Regions from separate parts of the Mesorhizobium loti R88b genome, predicted to be linked through region 2. Evidence: riboswitches for the same ligand, from Rfam matches in the RefSeq annotation. Region 2 holds a riboswitch; each other region holds the start of a gene.

Region 1 (2,192 bases), 1.8 Mb from region 2:
GATAAAGCGGCATCTGATGCGTCGAGCAATAGAGCACCGACGGATCATCCCAGAAGATATCCTGCGTGCCGTTGCCGTGATGCACATCCCAGTCGACGACGGCAACACGCTCGACGCCATGCTTCTTCTGCGCATAGCGGGCAGCGATCGCCGCCGTGTTGAAGAAGCAGAAGCCCATCGCCGTGTTTTTTTCGGCGTGGTGGCCAGGCGGGCGGGCGGCGACGAAGACATTGTCGGCGCGGCCCGAAAAGACATCGTCGACGGCCGCATTGGCGGCGCCGATCGCGGTGATCACCGCTTGCCAGCTCTTCGGGCTGGCCGTGGTGTCGGCGTCGATGCGGGCGATGCCCTCGTCAGGAATGGCGGCGCGCACGCGGGCGACGAAATCGGCTGGATGCGCATAGAGGATGGTGGCCTCATCGCCCTCCGGCGCCTTGACGCGGTCGAGTGCGGCAAAGGCCTCGTCGTCGAGGACGCGCTCGATGGCGCGCAAGCGGTCCGGCCGCTCGGGATGGCCGGGCGGCGTGAGGTGTTCGAGGAAGATCGGGTGCGTGTAGAGACGGGTTGTCATGCTCCCTATCTAGTGCCCCGGCGCCGCGATGGCCATGCGTTGCGGCTTGATGGCTGGGGAAAATCACGCCCGCGTCCATTGGCGTCGCCGCGGGGGTTGGCGCCGCGGGCGCTTCGGCGTAAGGTCGCCGCCACTGCCTGGTGCCCGCCGGTCTATTTATTTAGCCGCATTCTGCGACGCCAAGTGATTCCACTTGGCTGCAAATGCTCTGGCGGGAGAATCGGGAACACGGTTGAACTCCGTGGCGTGCCCAACGCTGTGAGGGGGACCGCGCCGGTAAATGCCACTGTCGATGACGGGAAGGCACCGGACGCGGGTTGATCCCGAGCCAGAAGACCGGCCTGGCAGGCATCGTCATCCGCATGGTCAGGCGGGTGGCATCAGAGCAACGTGCGTCCACTTGGACGCACAAAGTGCGCTCTGACGATGTCAAACTATTGCAATCGCAAGGGGACACGCGATGCCGGAACACATGACCGCTCCTATGGGCGACGGATTCGACCAGACAGCGCGTGACGCGGTCTACCGCGCCATGTTCACACGGCGCGACGTGCGCAGCCATTTCCTGCCAACCGCGATCGACGATGAGGTGCTGGCGCGGCTGCTGCTTGCGGCCCATCACGCGCCATCGGTCGGCTTCATGCAGCCATGGAACTTCATCGTCATTCGCGATGCCGCACGGCGAGAGAAGGTGCGTGACTTGTTCCTGGCCGCGCGCGAACAGGAACTGTCTGAAATCGAGGCAGAGCGGCAGGCGCTCTACCGCAAGCTCAAGCTGGAAGGCATCTGCGAAAGCGCGCTCAACATCTGCATCACTTGTGATCGCGAACGCTCGAAGGGTTCGCCGCTCGGACGCTCGCACAATCCGGAGATGGATCTCTACAGCACGGTCTGCGCGGTGCAGAATTTCTGGCTGGCCGCGCGGGCCGAAGGCGTCGGTGTCGGCTGGGTCAGCATCATCGAGCCGCAGGCATTGAAAAGCCTGCTGTCGATTCCCGAGCACGTGACGCCGATTGCCTATCTCTGCGTCGGCCGTGTCTCCGAGTTCGCGCCGAGACCGGACCTTGAAACGCATGGCTGGGGCCGGCGCTTGCCGCTGCCCGAACTGATCATGAGCGAGATTTTTTGCGGGCAAGGTGAGACACCACTCAAGTCAGCGGTGGCACATCTCAACACCGTTGCTGTTGCGCCGGCGCCTTGCGCTGATCAGCGCGTCGCGCCCGCAGTGCCCCAGCGCGAGCCGCCGAAGGAGGCGAGCGCCTTGTCCTTGAGTTCCCTGAACTTCGACGACGCCTCGGCCAGCCGGGCGTCCCAGGCCGGATCTGGCACCTGGCCCTCGATGGTCTTGAAATAGACCTGCATCAGGCAGGCGATGGCGAAGGGTTCAATGAAGGCAGCCTTGAAGGCCCAGGCAAAGACGATGGCGAGGACGAAGGCCCAGCCGGCAAGCTGCCCGGGCATCATGAAAAGAATGGCTGCGGCCGGGGCCAGCATCAGCAGGAAGATGACGAACGACACGCCCCACATGATGACCGCCAGCCAGACGGCGTTCTTGACCATGACCTTGCCGTTCTGGGCATAGAGCACGACGCCTTGGCGCGCCGTCTCAAACGGCGAGGAT
Region 2 (2,192 bases):
GTCGGGCAAGGCCTCGAGCGCACCGGCAAGGTCGAGCGCTGCGTCGATGGTCGTCCAGCCCTCGCCGCGCCTTAAGCGGTGCAGTGCGATGCGCTCGCGCATCTCGTCGTCATAGGCTTGCGCTGTGGCGATATACGCCCATGGTGAGGGCGAGGCCGTCACAAGAATTTCGGCGTGCGCGCTCTTTCCGGAGCGCGCGCCGCCGATGATGAAGGTCAGCTTGCTGCGATTAGGCAAAGCTGTCGCGCAGGCTGCTCGCGGTGCCGGTGAAGCGTCCACGCACCACGCCAACGACAGCGCCGAGCACCAGCCAGAACACCAGATTGGTCAACGTCACCGCCACCACGAACTGGTGGTGCAGGCCTTCCGGGATCGGTGTCTCGAAGCTGTCTGGCTGTGGTGCGCCGACGATGTGCGGTGCAATGATCAACGCCACTGCCAGGATCACCAGCGGCAGCGATCTGCGGAAAGCAATCAAAGCGAGACCGATCGCTGTCGCCACTGCCGTTGCCGTCCACCATATCTGGCGCGGCAAGAGATCGGCCGCAGGCATCGCCGGCAGTTCGGGCTGAAGGCCGAGACCGGGCGCCAGCGTGAACACGGCGAAACCAGCCAACCCCCAGAACACGCCCTGGCGCCAATTGCCGATGCCGCCTGCGAATTCGGAAACCGCAACCAGGATCAGCGCGAAGCCGATGCCGGTGGCGACATTGAAAACCGCACTGTATGCGTGACGCTCGAAGCCGTCGGCAGGCTCCCAGCCCTCATCCTCATGTTCGGGCGCAGTCGCGGCGGCTGGCGCCATGCTCATGGTGTTTGCAGCGGGCGCGGTGCTGCTGGCGGCATTGGTGCCAGCAGCGTTCTCGGCCGGTGCCGCGGCATGGTCGTGCTGATGGCCGGCGCCGGCCTTTTCGTAAACTTCGGCCTGGAGGATGAGAGGGGCGGTGGCATAGGCCTGCATGCAGGCAAGAACGACGCCGGCCACGAGCCCTGCGATCGCCGCGATGAACACGACGTTGCGAAACAGATTCATGATGTCAGATCCTCGTCAGTGGCAGGGAAATGCCATCGAATGGCGGTTGTCATGACCAGCATTGTGGACCGCATCGATATGCGAGAAGCCGACAAACCCGATGATGAAGGTGCCGAGCAGCGCGGCAAGCGCCAGCTGCATGAAGCGCGACTGCGAGGAGACGGAGGCGCCGAGGGAGACGGAAGCAGTAGTCATATCTTGTCCTTTCACCCTCCACCCGAGGGCCTGTCAGTTTTGCCGTCGCCGGCAGGTCTCCTGGCTCGCGGATCAGCGCCCTTCTCCACCTTCCCGAAGACGAATCTTCAGTGGCATATGGAGAGGACTACCGCACACAGTTGCGGGGGCAGCCACGGCATTGGGCAACAAACGAGCCCGCACCGCATTCCCTCTTGGCTCCAAAACGGAACCGACGACTGCGTGACTATAGGGAAAATCACGACACGCGGCAAACCAAATTCCGTCGGCAAGCAGCGCGATTGCGCCATGCCGACAAGACCAGTGGTCCTGGGCACGACAATTGACAATTGTGCTGGCCGGGTGTCGGCTGGCGTCCTCACAGGAAGCCAGCCATGCAGCCCATTGCCAGCGAGCGCGATCCCTATAACGGCCTGACCCGGGCCGAGCCGACGCTGCCCTCATCGGCCTATTGGGATGCGGCAGCCTATCAGCGCGACCTTAATGCCATCTGGTACAAAAACTGGCTGCTCGTCTGTCGCGAGGCCGATCTGGCCCAGCCGCTGGCTTTCCGTCGGTTCCGCATCGGCACGCAGGACATCGTCGTCCTGCGCGACGACACTGGCGAGCTGCGCGCCTTCCACAACACCTGCCGGCATCGCGGTTCGCAGCTTTGCCAGGAGAGCGAGGGCCGGCTGAAGGCGCGGCTGATCACCTGCCCCTATCACGCCTGGTCCTATTCGCTGCGCGGCGACCTCGTGCGCGTGCCGTCGAAATCGCTGCCTGATGGTTTCGACAAGGCCGACCACCCGCTCTATCGCGTCGCCCTTTCGGTGTGGCGCGGCTTCGTGTTCATCAATCTGCAGGAAGACGCGGCAGGCTCGGCGCAGGCATCCTTCGACCCTGCCTCCGGCAATCTCGGCAACTGGCCGCTGGAAGCGCTGGTCTCTGGCCATGTGCTGCGCAAGGTGATGAACTGCAACTG
Region 3 (2,192 bases), 2.9 Mb from region 2:
ATGTCACCCGGCGGCACAACCCGCATTTGTCGTTCGGCGAGGGGCCGCATTCCTGCCTGGGCGCTGCGCTGGCGCGCCTGGAATTGCGCTGCGCCTTCCCCGCGCTGTTCGGGCGGCTGGAGGATCTGGCGCTGACCATCGCTGCGGAGGACGTCGTCTACATGCCGTCTTACGTCATTCGCTGCCCGCAGCGCCTGCCGGTCAGCTTCCGCCCTTCCGTCGCTTAGAGAGTGCCGCATTCACCCCGGATTCGGTGATTCTCGGTTCGCCGGGGTGGCTGGTCTCGCACGAGGGGGGCGAGCATGCCCGGTTACGCACGATCGTGGCGCCGGCCTTCAGCAATCGCAGGGTGAAGCTGCTCGCGCAGCAGGTCGAGGCGATCCCCGCGCAGTTGTTCGAGACGCTGGCGGCCCAGCCCCAGTCCGCCGACCTGAGGCGCCACCTCTCCTTTCCGCTTCCGGACATGTTATCAGCGTGCTGATGGGCGAGTGCGCAAGCACGCTGAGCAAAGCCGAGCGGGGAACAAATACCGGGATTCCCGGCGGACCGTGACGGCCTCGCCCCACTTTACGCTCTTGAGCCCGGCGACCTCGATCTGATCCGGCGTCGCCGATGGGGACAAGGATCTCTCCGAGCCTGCACTGATAAGAGGCGGCATCGTAAGCGGCTTTGGGCGAAAGAGACCGATCAGCGCAAGGGCACTATTCGCATCATCACATAAACATCTCGTTATATGTATTGACAAGGAGCGAAGCTGCTGTGATTGTGCGCATGTCGTGGTTCTCCGCGCGGCACTGCCGTAGCGGAGCTAAGAGGGAAGCCGGTGCGATGCCGGCGCTGCCCCCGCAACTGTTAGCGGCGAGCCAAGCCCATTGGTGTCACTGAGGCGAACGGCCTCGGGAAGACGGGCAGAGGCTTTGACCCGCGAGCCAGGAGACCTGCCACGACGAACAACGTCCACGGGCGGGGTGTCTCGGTGGCCGCAGTAGCCCGGCTTCGTGCCGCCTGCTCGCGCGTTCCTTGTCCCCACGCCCCAACCATCGGGGTATGGCATGACTGTCTCTCAACAAATTCCTGTGGCAACGCTCGGCGTGCCGCGTATCGGTCGACGGCGGGAACTGAAATTCGCGCTTGAAAGCTACTGGTCCGGAAAATCTCCCGCTGCCGACCTGCTCGCGACGGCGAAGGCGCTACGCGCCGCCAGCTGGAGGGAGCAGCACGATCGCGGCGTGTCGAAAATCCCGTCCAACGATTTCTCGCTTTATGACCATGTGCTCGACACCGTCGCCATGGTCGGCGCCGTGCCGGCACGATACGTCTGGACTGACGGCGAGGTCCCACTCGATACCTATTTCGCCATGGCGCGCGGCAACCAAGATCAGGCCGCTGATTGCGGACATGCCGGTGACGAGCATGCGGCCAACGGGCATGGCCTTGCCGCGATGGAAATGACCAAATGGTTCGACACCAACTATCACTACATTGTGCCGGAACTTACCGACGATCAGAGCTTTGCCCTCTCGTCGGCGAAACCGGTCGATCATTTCCTCGAGGCCAAGGCGCTCGGCATCCACACGCGCCCGGTCCTGCTTGGACCGGTTACCTTTCTCAAGTTGGCGAAGTCACCTGAGGAAGGTTTCAACCCTATCGCGCTCCTGCCACGGCTGCTGCCCGTCTACGAGGAGCTCCTGCGGAGGCTGAAGCTCGCGGGAGCCGATTGGGTGCAGATCGATGAGCCGGCGCTCGTGGTCGATCTGGTTCCCAACGAACGGGATGCGCTCCAATTCGCCTACTGCCGGCTGTCAAAAGCAGCACCGGAGTTGAAGATCATGGTCGCTACCTATTTCGGATCGCTGGGAGACAATCTCGAGACCGCGATTTCTCTGCCCGTGGCGGGACTGCACGTCGATCTCGTGCGCGCTCCAGAGCAGTTGGAGACCGTCGGCCGGCTCGCGCAGAAGGACCTTGTGCTCTCGCTCGGGCTGATCGACGGCCGCAACGTCTGGCGCGCGAACCTGCCTGCCATGCTTGACCGCATCAAGCCGATCGTCGCCGGTTGGCCGCGGGACCGCGTGGAGATCGCCCCGTCCTGCTCGATGCTGCATGTGCCGATCGACCTGGACATGGAGACGGCACTCGATGCGGATGTGAAATCGTGGCTCGCCTTCGCGGCGCAAAAGACCGACGAGCTG
Region 4 (2,192 bases), 1.4 Mb from region 2:
GATGACGGCGCGCTTGGGCGGCGCATCGAAGGTCAGCGGTTTGCCGCAGCTGTCGACGGTGACCGGGAAGGCGAAAGCTGTCGAGGCCAGCAGCGAGAGGACAAGCGACAGTGCGAGACGTTTCACGGATTTTGCTCCTTGGTTGAACAGTAGGATGGGTTCGATCAGGACGGTGGCGCGGCACGGTTCGGCACATCGAACACCGTCAGTTCGCGGTCCTCGGTAGGGTGGCGCAGGCGAAACACGTCGACGCCGAAAATCTCGCGGATCAGCTTTTGCGTCAGCGCTTCGCGCGGTACGGCGAGCGCATGCAGCCGCGCTTCGTTCATCACCGCGACCCTGGTGGCGAACGGCGCCACCAACGCCAGATCGTGCAGCACCGCGATCACCGTCATGCCGAAGCCGGCCACGAGTTCGAGCAGCTCGCCACGGGCGCGCGGGTCGAGATGGTTGGTCGGCTCGTCGAGGAACAACACTTTCGGTTGCTGTGCGACGGCGCGCGCAAGCTGGGCGCGTTGGCGTTCGCCGCCCGACAGCGAGCCGATGGTGCGGCCAAGCAGCGGCAACAGGCCGGTCCGGCGCAGCGCGTCGACGACGATGTCGCGTTCGTCGCTCCTGCGCCTCAGGCCGGCATGCGGGACGCGGCCAAGTTCGACATAGTCGATCACCGCCAGCCGCGGATCCGGCTGGTCGGTCTGGCCGACGACGGCGATGTGCAGGGCCCGCTCGGCGGGCGAAATCCTGTCCAGGCGGCGCCCGCCAAGCTTCACCTCGCCCGAACTTGGCCTGAGCATGCCCGAAAGCATACGCAGCAGCGTGGTCTTGCCGGCGCCATTGGGACCGATGATGGCGAGACGGTCGCCTGATGCCACCGACAGGCTGACCGCCTGGACCAGAGCCCGGCCATTCGCAGTCGCGCCGAGATCGCGCGCGTCGAGGAGTGGCATGGTCATCGGCTGTTGCCCGCCAGATTGCCCGGGATGCGAGCCAGCGTCTTGCCGGCCAATCCTGCCGGACGCTGTCCCGAGTTGCACCAGCCATCGGCGAGCGAGGCATAGAGCCTGGCAAATCGCACGAGATCACCGGCATCGGCCTGCGCATCGATGGAGCCGAAGAGATAGGCGGCCTTGCCTGGCGCCTGGAAAGCCACCGTCAGCGGCCACGCACAGCCCGCCATGCATTCTACGCCTTCGACCGTGAAGCCATGCGCCACATCTGGTTCATGGTGGGCCGACAGCCGGGAGCGCAAATCGGCGCACAGGCTTTCACCCGACCTGATGCCAGTCGGGATGTCGCGGCAAAGCGTGCACACGATGATGCGATGGTCGATGGCGCCGTCCAACTTTCCGTCACTTTCCAAAACTGGCGACGGAAGGATGTTGGCGAGCCGGCCGACAAGACCGACGTCCACGTTTCCTCCCGGCACACCCCGTCCGGTCAACATGCTGATGGCAGGTCTCCTGGCTCGCGGGTCTCGGCGCAATCCTGCCTTCCCAGCCTTGCCGGCCAGTGGCATTTCGGATCTTGCTCACCGCTTACAGTTGCGGGGGCAGCCACGGTCTCGATCCCTTGAGGGGTCCCACCGTGTTCCCTTTTCACCCCTTGCCTTTCGGCGCGGGGACCATCACCGGGCCATGCTAATTTTGCCCGAAGCGCATCGCAACGATTCTTTTCGACGAAACCTGTCACCATCCCGGCACCAGCAGCCACTGCTTCCTCGGAGAAAACCCAGGCAACTATTTCCGTTAGTTATGTAATAACAGAACATTAGAGAATCTTCCCCGCCGCTGTCAATCCCTAGGCGCGCCCCTTTCGAGTTGTCGTGACGGCTGTGAAACGCAGACAGGGCGGAGTTCGCGTGAACCCCGCCCTGAATTGGATGGCTAAGGCAGCCGGCCTATTTGCCTGACAGCTGCTTGGCGTTTTCGGGCGTGATAGCCGTGGTGTCGACGGTGACCGTCGTATCCACCGACGAGGCGCAGTCGAGCAGGATCTTCTTCGACATCTCGATCGCTTCCTTCGCACCCGTCGGGTAGGTGAAGGTCGCCGCCCAGTCACCCTTGGCCACCGCCTCGATGCCGCCGGCCGGGCCGGGCAAGCCATCGGTGCCAATGATCTTGACCTCCTTGCCGGCGCCCTTGGCGGCGAGCAGCGCCCCGGCAGCCATCATGTCGTTCGACGCGTAGAGCACC

The links. A riboswitch is a leader RNA that binds a small molecule or an ion and turns the genes downstream of it on or off. The one in region 2 is predicted to bind cobalamin.
Region 1: linked by a shared signal. The riboswitch ahead of bluB (5,6-dimethylbenzimidazole synthase) and the one ahead of EB235_RS18735 (CbtB domain-containing protein) in region 2 are both predicted to bind cobalamin.
Region 3: linked by a shared signal. The riboswitch ahead of metE (5-methyltetrahydropteroyltriglutamate--homocysteine S-methyltransferase) and the one ahead of EB235_RS18735 (CbtB domain-containing protein) in region 2 are both predicted to bind cobalamin.
Region 4: linked by a shared signal. The riboswitch ahead of EB235_RS25485 (DUF1636 family protein) and the one ahead of EB235_RS18735 (CbtB domain-containing protein) in region 2 are both predicted to bind cobalamin.

The regions. Positions count from the first base shown of each region.
Region 1 covers NZ_CP033367.1:5,646,332-5,648,523, forward strand. The annotation lists gene EB235_RS27700 (histone deacetylase family protein) at 1-571, opposite strand, end outside; cobalamin riboswitch at 750-930, shown strand; partial or broken gene bluB (5,6-dimethylbenzimidazole synthase) at 1,104-1,613, shown strand; gene EB235_RS27710 (hypothetical protein) at 1,778-2,192, opposite strand, start outside.
Region 2 covers NZ_CP033367.1:3,842,719-3,844,910, reverse strand. The annotation lists gene cobU (bifunctional adenosylcobinamide kinase/adenosylcobinamide-phosphate guanylyltransferase) at 1-237, opposite strand, end outside; gene EB235_RS18740 (CbtA family protein) at 230-1,033, opposite strand; gene EB235_RS18735 (CbtB domain-containing protein) at 1,049-1,228, opposite strand; cobalamin riboswitch at 1,262-1,459, opposite strand; gene EB235_RS18730 (aromatic ring-hydroxylating oxygenase subunit alpha) at 1,603-2,192, shown strand, end outside.
Region 3 covers NZ_CP033367.1:6,745,170-6,747,361, forward strand. The annotation lists gene EB235_RS32600 (cytochrome P450 family protein) at 1-227, shown strand, start outside; partial or broken gene EB235_RS32605 (cytochrome P450) at 194-469, shown strand; cobalamin riboswitch at 761-960, shown strand; gene metE (5-methyltetrahydropteroyltriglutamate--homocysteine S-methyltransferase) at 1,077-2,192, shown strand, end outside.
Region 4 covers NZ_CP033367.1:5,198,876-5,201,067, forward strand. The annotation lists gene EB235_RS25475 (ABC transporter substrate-binding protein) at 1-126, opposite strand, end outside; gene EB235_RS25480 (ABC transporter ATP-binding protein) at 165-953, opposite strand; gene EB235_RS25485 (DUF1636 family protein) at 950-1,411, opposite strand; cobalamin riboswitch at 1,434-1,641, opposite strand; gene EB235_RS25490 (substrate-binding domain-containing protein) at 1,898-2,192, opposite strand, start outside.